DNA from 2 places in the Streptomyces sp. NPDC005181 genome. Region 2 is predicted to be linked to the other one. Evidence: riboswitches for the same ligand, from Rfam matches in the RefSeq annotation. Region 2 holds a riboswitch; the other holds the start of a gene.
What was found. A riboswitch is a leader RNA that binds a small molecule or an ion and turns the genes downstream of it on or off. The one in region 2 is predicted to bind S-adenosylmethionine.
Positions count from the first base shown of each region.

Region 1: another riboswitch for S-adenosylmethionine. It lies ahead of thrC (threonine synthase); the one in region 2 lies ahead of ABZV38_RS37985 (aminotransferase class V-fold PLP-dependent enzyme).

Region 1 is NZ_JBEXID010000062.1:33,106-37,953, forward strand. Features, by position in the region: gene ABZV38_RS29265 (trehalose-6-phosphate synthase) at 1-700, opposite strand, end outside; gene ABZV38_RS29270 (glucosyl-3-phosphoglycerate synthase) at 755-1,705, opposite strand; SAM riboswitch class I at 1,858-1,984, shown strand; gene thrC (threonine synthase) at 2,002-3,309, shown strand; gene ABZV38_RS29280 (MoaD/ThiS family protein) at 3,368-3,646, shown strand; gene ABZV38_RS29285 (cold-shock protein) at 4,101-4,307, shown strand; gene groL (chaperonin GroEL) at 4,636-4,848, shown strand, end outside.
Region 2 is NZ_JBEXID010000150.1:4,803-9,650, reverse strand. Features, by position in the region: gene ABZV38_RS37985 (aminotransferase class V-fold PLP-dependent enzyme) at 1-1,200, opposite strand, end outside; SAM riboswitch class IV at 1,377-1,494, opposite strand; gene trpD (anthranilate phosphoribosyltransferase) at 1,580-2,644, opposite strand; gene ABZV38_RS37975 (ubiquinol-cytochrome c reductase cytochrome b subunit) at 2,769-4,394, opposite strand; gene ABZV38_RS37970 (Rieske 2Fe-2S domain-containing protein) at 4,391-4,848, opposite strand, start outside.

The sequences.
Region 1 (4,848 bases), on a different contig from region 2:
CGTGCACGCCGATCCTCGTCCGGCCGGTGCCGCCCAGGACCTCCGTGCAGCACGCGGTGAACGCGTCCGCCCATCGCCGGGTCAGGAACGCCGCCCGGTCCGCGCCGAGCATGCCGCGGAGCAGCTGCTCCGCGATGTCGTCGGGCAGCAGGCGGAAGTAGTCGACCGGGGCCCACGGGGTGTGCGAGAAGTGACCGATCCGCAGGTCGGGGCGGAGGCCGCGGAGCATGCCGGGGACCAGGGCCAGGTGGTAGTCCTGCACCAGCACCGCCGCGCCTTCGCCCGCCTCCTCGGCGAGCGCCTGTGCGAAGGCCAGGTTGTACGCCTCGAACGACGCCCACTGCCGGCGGAACTCCGCGTCGAAGACCGGCTCCAGCGGCGTCTGGTACAGCATGTGGTGGACGAACCAGAGCACCGAGTTCGCGATGCCGTTGTACGCGTCGGCGTGCACATCGGCGTCGATGTCGAGCATCCGTACGCCCGGCTCGGCGATCCCGCGCCGGACCGCCTCCCGGTCCCCGTCGCCGAGCGCCGCGCAGACCCACAGCTTGTCCTCGACGGCGCTCAGCCCGGAGACGAGCCCGCCGCCGCCCCGTTTGGCGCTGATCGAACCGTCCTCGCTCAGTGCGTACGAGACCGGGCCGCGGTTGGAGGCGACGAGTACCTGGGCAGCAGACGTGATCACGTGCTCGGAGACCATGTTGCGGAATCTAGCCCGATCGCGAACCGCCCAAACGTGCGAAGTCAGGCCACCTCAGGCGGCGCGGCGCGAAACGTACTCCCTGATCTCCTGCATCGGCGGCCGCTCCTCCGTGTCCACGGCGTGCGTACGCGGAACGAAGCCGGTCTCACCCCGTTCGAACTGGGTGAGGGATGGTCGTACCAAGTGGCCGCGGGAAAGGCGCAGTTGGGCCGTCCGGTAGATCGCCGCCGCCATCCGGCCCAGCGCCTGCCCGTCCTGATGGCGGTGTTTCCTCACCCCCACATCGACCTGTGCCAGCGCGTCCAGCCCCACGGTGTGCAGCGCATCCACGAGCAGGCCCAGTTCCACTCCGTAACCGACCGGGAACGGCAGCCGCTCCAGCAGTGAACGCCGCACCGCGTACTCGCCGCCCAGCGGCTGGACGAAGCCGGCCAGCTGCGGCCAGTGCAGATTGAGCAGCGGGCGGGCCACCAGTTCGGTGACGCGACCGCCCTGACCTGCCGTGTCTCCGAGCGGGCGGTCGTACATCGCCTTGACGAACTGCACCTCGGGATCGGTGAGCAGCGGGCCGATGATGCCGGAGACGAATTCCGCGGAGAAGTCCTTCAGGTCGGCGTCTATGAAGCAGACGATGTCACCGCCGGTGACCAGGAGCGATCGCCAGAGGACCTCGCCCTTGCCGGGCAGCGCGGGAATCCGGGGGAGTATGTCGTCACGGTGCACCACCCGGGCGCCCGCCTTCCGGGCGACCTCCGCGGTGGCGTCCGTCGACCCGGAGTCGATCACCAGCAGCTCGTCGACCAGCTGGACCTTCTCCATCAGCTCGGCCCGGATCGTCTCGACGATCGCGCCGACCGTCGCCTCCTCGTTGAGGGCGGGCAGCACGACGCTCACACTCCCGCGCCGCGGATCCCTGGCCCTGGCGGCGACGAGCCGGTCCAGCGGGCGGTCGGCGGCCGACCAGGAACGCCTGGTCAGCCAGCGTTCGACCTCTTCCAGCACGGTCGATACTCCCTGTATGTGATCCATCTCGCGGTTCGGACGGCTCTCTCAACCGTCCGGTGCTTCGGTTACAGTCTTGAACAACGCGGATGACCCTCGCATGTCGGGGTCCTCCGCCGATAAATGCCTGGATCGGTGATCCAGTGCCACAGCGCTCATCCAGAGGGACTGAGGGAACGGCCCGTTGAAGTCCCGGCAACCCTCCTGCCGACCGCGAGGTCAGGTGGGGAAGGTGCCAATTCCGTCTCGTGGCGAAATGCGTCGCGAGGAAGATGAGGAGAAAGGGCCTCGCCATCATGGCTACGCAGACCGTTGCAGTGAGCACCAATTCTTCCGCCGACGCCGACGCTGTCGACCTCGGTCCCGCCGCGGCACTTTCCTGCCGCGAGTGCGGAGAGCGATTCGAGCTCGGTCCCCTTTTCGCCTGCGCGACCTGTTTCGGGCCGCTCGAAGTGGCGTACGACCTGCCGAGCGGCTCCCCGGACGAGCTGAAGAAGCGCATCGAGGCCGGGCCGAACAACATCTGGCGTTACGCGCCGCTGCTGCCGGTCCCCGCCGATGTCGCGGACAAGCCCAACATCAACCCCGGCTTCACCAAGCTGGTCAAGGCCGACAACCTCGCCCGCGAACTGGGCGTCACCGGCGGTCTGTACGTCAAGGACGACTCCGGCAACCCGACGCACTCCTTCAAGGACCGCGTCGTCGCGATCGCCGTCGAGGCCGCCCGCGCCTTCGGTTTCACCACCCTCTCCTGCTCCTCCACCGGCAACCTCGCCGGCGCCGTGGGCGCGGCGGCCGCCCGGGCCGGCCTGCGGTCCTGCGTGTTCATTCCGCACGACCTGGAGCAGGGCAAGGTCGTCATGGCCGCGGTGTACGGCGGCGAACTGGTCGGCATCGAGGGCAACTACGACGACGTCAACCGCTTCTGCTCGGAGCTCATCGGCGACCCGCTCGGCGAGGGCTGGGGCTTCGTCAACGTCAACCTGCGCCCGTACTACGGGGAGGGCTCCAAGACGCTCGCGTACGAGATCTGCGAGCAGCTCGGCTGGCAGCTGCCCGACCAGCTCGTCATCCCGATCGCGTCCGGCTCGCAGCTCACGAAGATCGACAAGGGTCTGCAGGAGCTGATCAAGCTCGGGCTCGTCGAGGACAAGCCGTACAAGATCTTCGGTGCCCAGGCCGAGGGCTGCTCCCCCGTCTCCACGGCCTTCAAGGCCGGTCACGACGTGGTACGCCCCCAGAAGCCGAACACGATCGCCAAGTCGCTGGCGATCGGCAACCCGGCCGACGGCCCGTACGTCCTGGACATCGCCCGCCGGACCGGTGGCGCCGTCGAGGACGTCAACGACGAGCAGGTCGTCGACGCGATCAAGCTGCTGGCGCGCACCGAGGGCATCTTCGCGGAGACGGCGGGCGGGGTGACGGTCGGCGTGACGAAGAAGCTGATCGAGGCCGGTCTGCTGGATCCGACGCTCACCACCGTCGTCCTCAACACCGGTGACGGTCTGAAGACGCTGGACGCGGTCGCCCCGACCACCGGCCCGACGGCGACCATCCGGCCCAGCCTCGACGCGTTCCGCGACGCCGGCCTCGCCCGCAGCTGACCCGACCACCGAGACGTCCACCCGGGACGTCCACCCGAGACGCAAGGAAGGCACCCACATGAGCGTCAAGGTCCGTATCCCCACCATCCTGCGCACCTACACGGGCGGTCAGGCCGAGGTCCCGGCCGAGGGCACGACCCTCTCCCAGGTGATCGAGTCGCTGGAGCAGAACCACCCGGGCATCGCCGCGCGCGTCCTGGACGACCAGGGCAAGCTGCGCCGGTTCGTGAACGTGTACGTCAACGACGACGACGTGCGCTTCGAGGGCGGCCTGGAGACGGCCACCCCGGACGGCGCCGGCATCTCGATCATCCCGGCCGTCGCGGGCGGCTGCTGACCTTCCGTCGCCCCGGCACGGACCCTCCACCGGCCCCGCGGCCGACTCCACAGCGTCACCGGAATTGCCCCCTCTGCGAGCTAAGCGGAGGGGGCAATTCTGCATGGTTAAGCGCGGTACAGTTGGGAAGTCCCCTTCGCTGCCCGTGCCGACCGCATATGAGAATGCGCCCGCCCGCGACAAGATGCAGCCAAAGTGCACGAACTCCTTGCGCCATAAGTGGCCTTTGCCCGGCCCGAGTTGCCCTGGAATCGCATGAATTCCGCATATTCGGGCGTTCGGTGCTGCCCAGAATTCTCGTCCGATTGACCTGTTGCAGAGGGCAGTTGGGCAGATACATTCGGCCGCGGTCGACGCGTTCCGGCGCACACACCCTCTCCTGTCGGAGGGTGAGTTCTGACCCGGGCCCGCGAAGTGCGGTCCTGTGCAAGGGCCAGTAATAGGGGAGTTAGGCATGGCTCAGGGCACCGTCAAGTGGTTCAACGCGGAGAAGGGGTACGGCTTCATCGCGGTCGACGGTGGTGCGGATGTTTTCGTCCACTACAGCGCGATCCAGATGGACGGGTACCGCACCCTCGAAGAGGGTCAGCGAGTTGAATTCGAAATCTCGCAGGGCCAGAAGGGGCCGCAGGCGGACATGGTCAAGCTCGCCGTCGGCTGAGCTCGGCGCGGTCGGCCAACGACACTACTCACGCATGAAGGGCCCGTACCCCCAGGGGGGACGGGCCCTTCACGCGTCATGCGGCCGTCGCTCCGCGCGCCGTCGCCCGGTCCCCGCGTTGTCCACAACCGTCGGGGGCGCTTGCACTCGTGGGGGTCGAGTGCTAATCATTGCGTTAGCACTCTCCAGGTGAGAGTGACAGAACTTGGACCGGGCCGGTGAGGCCCGCAGGCTTGGTGGGGCAAGGAACCGCCAGGCAGGCAGGCCGTCCGTCGCGGGCGCCACTCGGTCCGGAGAAATCCACCCCTGTCCGGGAGGACCACTTCACATGGCCAAGATCATCGCGTTCGACGAGGAGGCACGGCGCGGTCTCGAGCGCGGGATGAACCAGCTCGCCGACGCCGTCAAGGTCACCCTTGGCCCCAAGGGCCGCAACGTCGTCCTCGAGAAGAAGTGGGGCGCGCCCACGATCACCAACGATGGTGTTTCCATCGCCAAGGAGATCGAGCTCGAGGACCCGTACGAGAAGATCGGCGCAGAG
Region 2 (4,848 bases):
CGCCTCCGGAGCGCCGCACTCGCCCGGGTCCTGCGGGTCGCTGCCGAGCAGGGTGCGCACCAGCGGGTGGGCGCAGAACAGTCCGTCGCGTACCCCGATGCCGTATTCGGCGGAGAGCGCCGCGGCGAAGTGGGAGCTGTTCCACCCCTCCACCACGAAGGAGACGACGCCGACCCGAGGGGCGTCGTCACCGAACAGCGACAGCACCTTGACCTGGGGGACCTCGGCGAGGCCTTCACGGACTCGGGTGACGAGCTGCTGCTCCCGGGCGACGAGGCGGTCGAAGCCGGCCTCGGTGAGGGCCTTGCAGGCGGAGGCGATGGAGTAGACACCGATGACGTTGGGCGAACCGGCCTCGTGCCGGGCGGCGGTGGAGTGCCACTCCACGTCCACACCGCCGTCGGTGCGCCGGGCGACCTTCCGCGAGGCGCCGCCACCGGCCAGGTACGGCTCGGCGTCCTGCAGCCAGTCGGCGCGACCCGCGAGGACACCGGAGCCGAACGGCGCGTACAGCTTGTGTCCGGAGAAGGCGACCCAGTCGACGTCGAGCTCGTCGATGTCGACCGGGTGGTGCGGCGCGAGCTGTGCGGCGTCCAGCACGATCCGGGCCCCGTGCGCGTGGGCGGCGGCCGCCAGCTCCCTCACCGGCCACAGCTCACCGGTGACGTTCGAGGCACCGGTGACGCAGACCAGCGCGGGGCCGTAGGGGTCACGGTCGGCGAGCGCCCGCTCCAGCGTCTCGACGGCCTGGGCCGGGGTGCGGGGAGCGTTGAGGTAGGTGACGCGGGCGTCGCGCCAGGGCAGCAGCGAGGCGTGGTGCTCGGTCTCGTACACGAAGACCTGGCAGTCGGCGGGGATCACCGCGGCCAGCAGGTTCAGCGAGTCCGTCGTCGACCGGGTGAAGATCACCTGGTCCTCCGCGCGGCAGCCGAGAAACTCCCCGACCGCCTTGCGGCTGTTCTCGAAGAGGTCCGTGGAGAGCTGCGAGAGGTAGCCGGCGCCGCGGTGGACGCTGCCGTAGTACGGGGCGTACGCGGCGACGTCCTCCCACACCCGCTGCAGGGCCGGGGCGCTGGCCGCGTAATCCAGGGCGGCATACGTGACTTCTCCGCCGGTAGCGAGTGGAACAGTCACATCCTTGCCCAGAACGGGCAGCGGGGAACAAATGGTCTGGTCGGTGGCAGCGGTGACGACGGACATGGCGAACTCCCGTAACAGGCAGGCGAATTCACTGCGCCGGCAGGTACGCGGCAGCGCAGGAAGCAGAAAAAGGGGGTGCGGAGAGGGGCCGGACCGGGCCCTATCGCATTCGCTTGCTCACAAGAGGCTCCTTGAGGACCAGGACCCCAGGGATGTGACATTCACAGATGTCGAGGGGTCCGCGCTTGCCGCAGACCTCGCTGCCTACGGCCTGGTCTTCACCCGGGGCACCCCGCCACGGACGGAGGGTTGCCGGACAGCGGGCCGGGGCCGTAGTCGCTGTCACTCATGACCTGCCCAGCATCTTGCCATACGTGCGTCGACGCGCAAGGCGCAGTCCAAGATCTGGACTGCGCCCTGGGCCGCAGTTCCCGTTCGTTCAGGCGTTGCTGACCGTCACCCAGCGCTCCAGCGCCGCCCGGGCCGCACCCGAGTCGACGGACTCGGCGGCCTTCGCGATCCCGGCGGCGAGCTGCTGGTTCAGCGTGCCCTCCCCCGGGTCCAGCGCCACCAGCGCCGCCGCCGAGTTGAGGAGCACGGCTTCGCGTACCGGACCGGTCTCACCGGCCAGCAGCCGGCGGGCCACATCGGCGTTGTACGAGGCGTCGGCGCCGCGCAGTGCCTCGACGGGGACCAGCTGGAGGCCGACGTCGCGCGGGTCGAAGGCCTCCTCGCGCACCTCGCCGTCCCGGACCACCCAGATCCGGGAGGTCGCCGTGGTCGTCAGCTCGTCCAGGCCGTCGTCGCCGCGGAAGACCAGCGCCGAGTTGCCGCGCGCCGCGAGCACGCCCGCGACGATGGGGGCCATCTTCAGATCGGCGACGCCGATGGCCTGGGAGCGCACCCGGGCCGGGTTGGTGAGCGGGCCGAGGATGTTGAACGTCGTCTGCGCGCCGAGCTCCTTGCGGGCCCGCGCCGCATAGCGCAGGGCGGGGTGGAACTTCACCGCGAAGCAGAAGGTGATGCCCGCCTCCTCCGCCACCTCGACGACGCGCTGGGGGGTCAGCTCCAGATTGACGCCCAGCTTCTCCAGGACGTCGGAGGCGCCGCTGGCCGACGAGGAGGCGCGGTTGCCGTGCTTGACGACCTTGGCTCCTGTGCCCGCGACGACGATCGCGGACATCGTGGAGATATTGACCGTCTTGGCGAGGTCGCCGCCGGTACCGACGATGTCGACCGTGCGGCCCGGCACCTGGATCGTGGTGGCGTGCTCGTACATGGCGCGGACGAGTCCGGTGACCTCGTCGACGGTCTCGCCCTTGGAGCGCAGGGCAACGGCGAAACCGGCGATCTGCACGTCGGTCGCCTCGCCGCTCATGATGTTGTCCATCGCCCACGCGGTGTCGTCGGCGCTCAGGTCCTCGCCGCGCAGGAGAGCGTTCAGCACGCCGGGCCAGGAACGAGCCGCCACGCTGTCGCCGCCGACCGGGGTCACCACGTTCATGGTCCGCTCCTGGGGGTCCACCGCCGATAAGGGTATGGACCCCACCCTATCGAGCGCACGGGACAGCAAAGAGCCCCGTCCATCGAATGGACGGGGCTCCCGCTGTGGCGATCAGTTGAGGCGATCAGTGGTGGCCGTGGCCGCTGGTGATCTCCTTGTACTCCTCGGCAGTGGGCTTTTCGATCTGGTTGTGCTCGCCGAAGTAGCCCTTGCTGAGCTTGGCCCGCAGCTTCTGCATCGCGGGCACCTTGCGCTCGACACCGTTCTCGTCGACTGTCGGGCCGATCTCGACCGGCTTGTACTGCTCGTGCGCGGTGAGCATGTGCAGCTGCTCGGGGCCGAGCGGCTCGTGGATCTCGACGAACTCACCGTGCGGCAGGCGCTTGATGAGACCGGACTCACGTCCGTGCAGCACCTTCTCCCTGTCGCGGCGCTGAAGGCCGAGGCAGATCCGCTTCGTGACGATGAACGCCAGGACCGGCCCCACGAAGATGAAGATCCGGACGAACCACGAGATGGAGTTCAGCGAGAGATGGAAGTGCGTGGCCCAGAGGTCGTTGCCACCGCCGATGAAGACGACGAGGTACTCCGTGATCCACGCGACGCCGAAGGCCGTCCGGGTCGGGGCGTTGCGCGGGCGGTCCAGGATGTGGTGCTCGCGCTTGTCCCCGGTGATCCAGGACTCGACGAACGGGTAGACCGCGATCACGGCCAGCACCACGCCGAAGGCCATCAGCGGGATGAACACGCCCAGGACGAGCGTGTGACCCCAGAGGTTGATCTCCCAGCCCGGCATCACTCGGATCAGACCCTCGGCGAAGCCCATGTACCAGTCGGGCTGGGCGCCGGTGGACACCTGGTCCGGACGGTACGGACCGAGGGCCCAGATCGGGTTGATCGAGGCGATCGCCGAGATGACCGCGATGACACCGAAGACCAGGAAGAAGAAGCCTCCGGCCTTCGCCATGTAGATCGGCAGCAGCGGCATACCGACGACGTTCTTGTTGGTGCGGCCGGGACCCGCGAACTGCGTGTGCTTGTGGTAGAAGACCAGGATCAGGTGGCCGACCACGAGACCGAGCATGATGCCCGGCAGCAGCAGGATGTGGATCGAGTAGAACCGGGCGACGAAGTCGCCGCCGGGGAACTCTCCGCCGAACAGGAACATCGAGATGTACGTGCCGACGATCGGCATGGACAGGATCGCGCCCTGGGTGAAGCGGACACCCGTACCCGAGAGCAGGTCGTCCGGGAGCGAGTAGCCCGTGAAGCCGGTGAACATACCCAGCACGAACAGCAGGAAGCCGAACAGCCAGTTGATCTCACGCGGCTTGCGGAACGCACCCGTGAAGAAGACGCGCATCATGTGCACGAACATCGCGGCCAGGAAGATCAGCGCGCCCCAGTGGTGGATCTGGCGGACCAGCAGACCACCGCGGACGTCGAAGCTGATGTCCAGCGTCGAGGCATAGGCCTCGGACATCCGGATGCCCTGCATCGGCTCGTACGAGCCGTGATAGACGACCTCGTTCATGCTCGGGTGGAAGAACAGCGTCAGATACACACCCGTGAGGATGATGACGATGAAGCTGTAGAGGGCGACTTCACCGAGCATGAAGGACCAGTGGTCCGGGAAGATCTTGCGCATGTTGGCCTTGGCCAGGGAGTAGATCCCGAGCCGGCCGTCCGCCCAGTCGGCCACCCGCTCGCCGGCGGGCGCGTTGCGCTTCGTGTCGGTCACAGTACTCATCCGCGCTCCCAGAATGCAGGACCGACGGGCTCTTCGAAGTCACCGAGCGCCTCGAGGTTGCCCTCGCTGTTCACACCGATCCGCAGCTGCGGAAGGGAGTGACCGGCCGGACCGAAGATGACGCGGGCGCCGTCGGAGAGGTCGAAGGTGGACTGGTGGCACGGGCAGAGCACGTGGTGCGTCTGCTGCTCGTACAGGCTGATCGGGCAGCCGACGTGGGTGCAGATCTTCGAGAAGGCCACGATGCCCTCGTGGGCCCACTCGCGCTCGCGCTTGTCCTTGATGTTCTCCGGCTGGATACGGATGATCATCAGCGCAGCCTTGGCGATCTGCGTCTGGAAGTCGTGAGCGTCCTCCTCCAGACCCTCGGGCATGGCGAAGGTCAGCGAACCGACGACGACGTCCTCGGGACGCAGCGGCTGCATCGTGTTCACGTTGATGAGCTGCTTGCCCT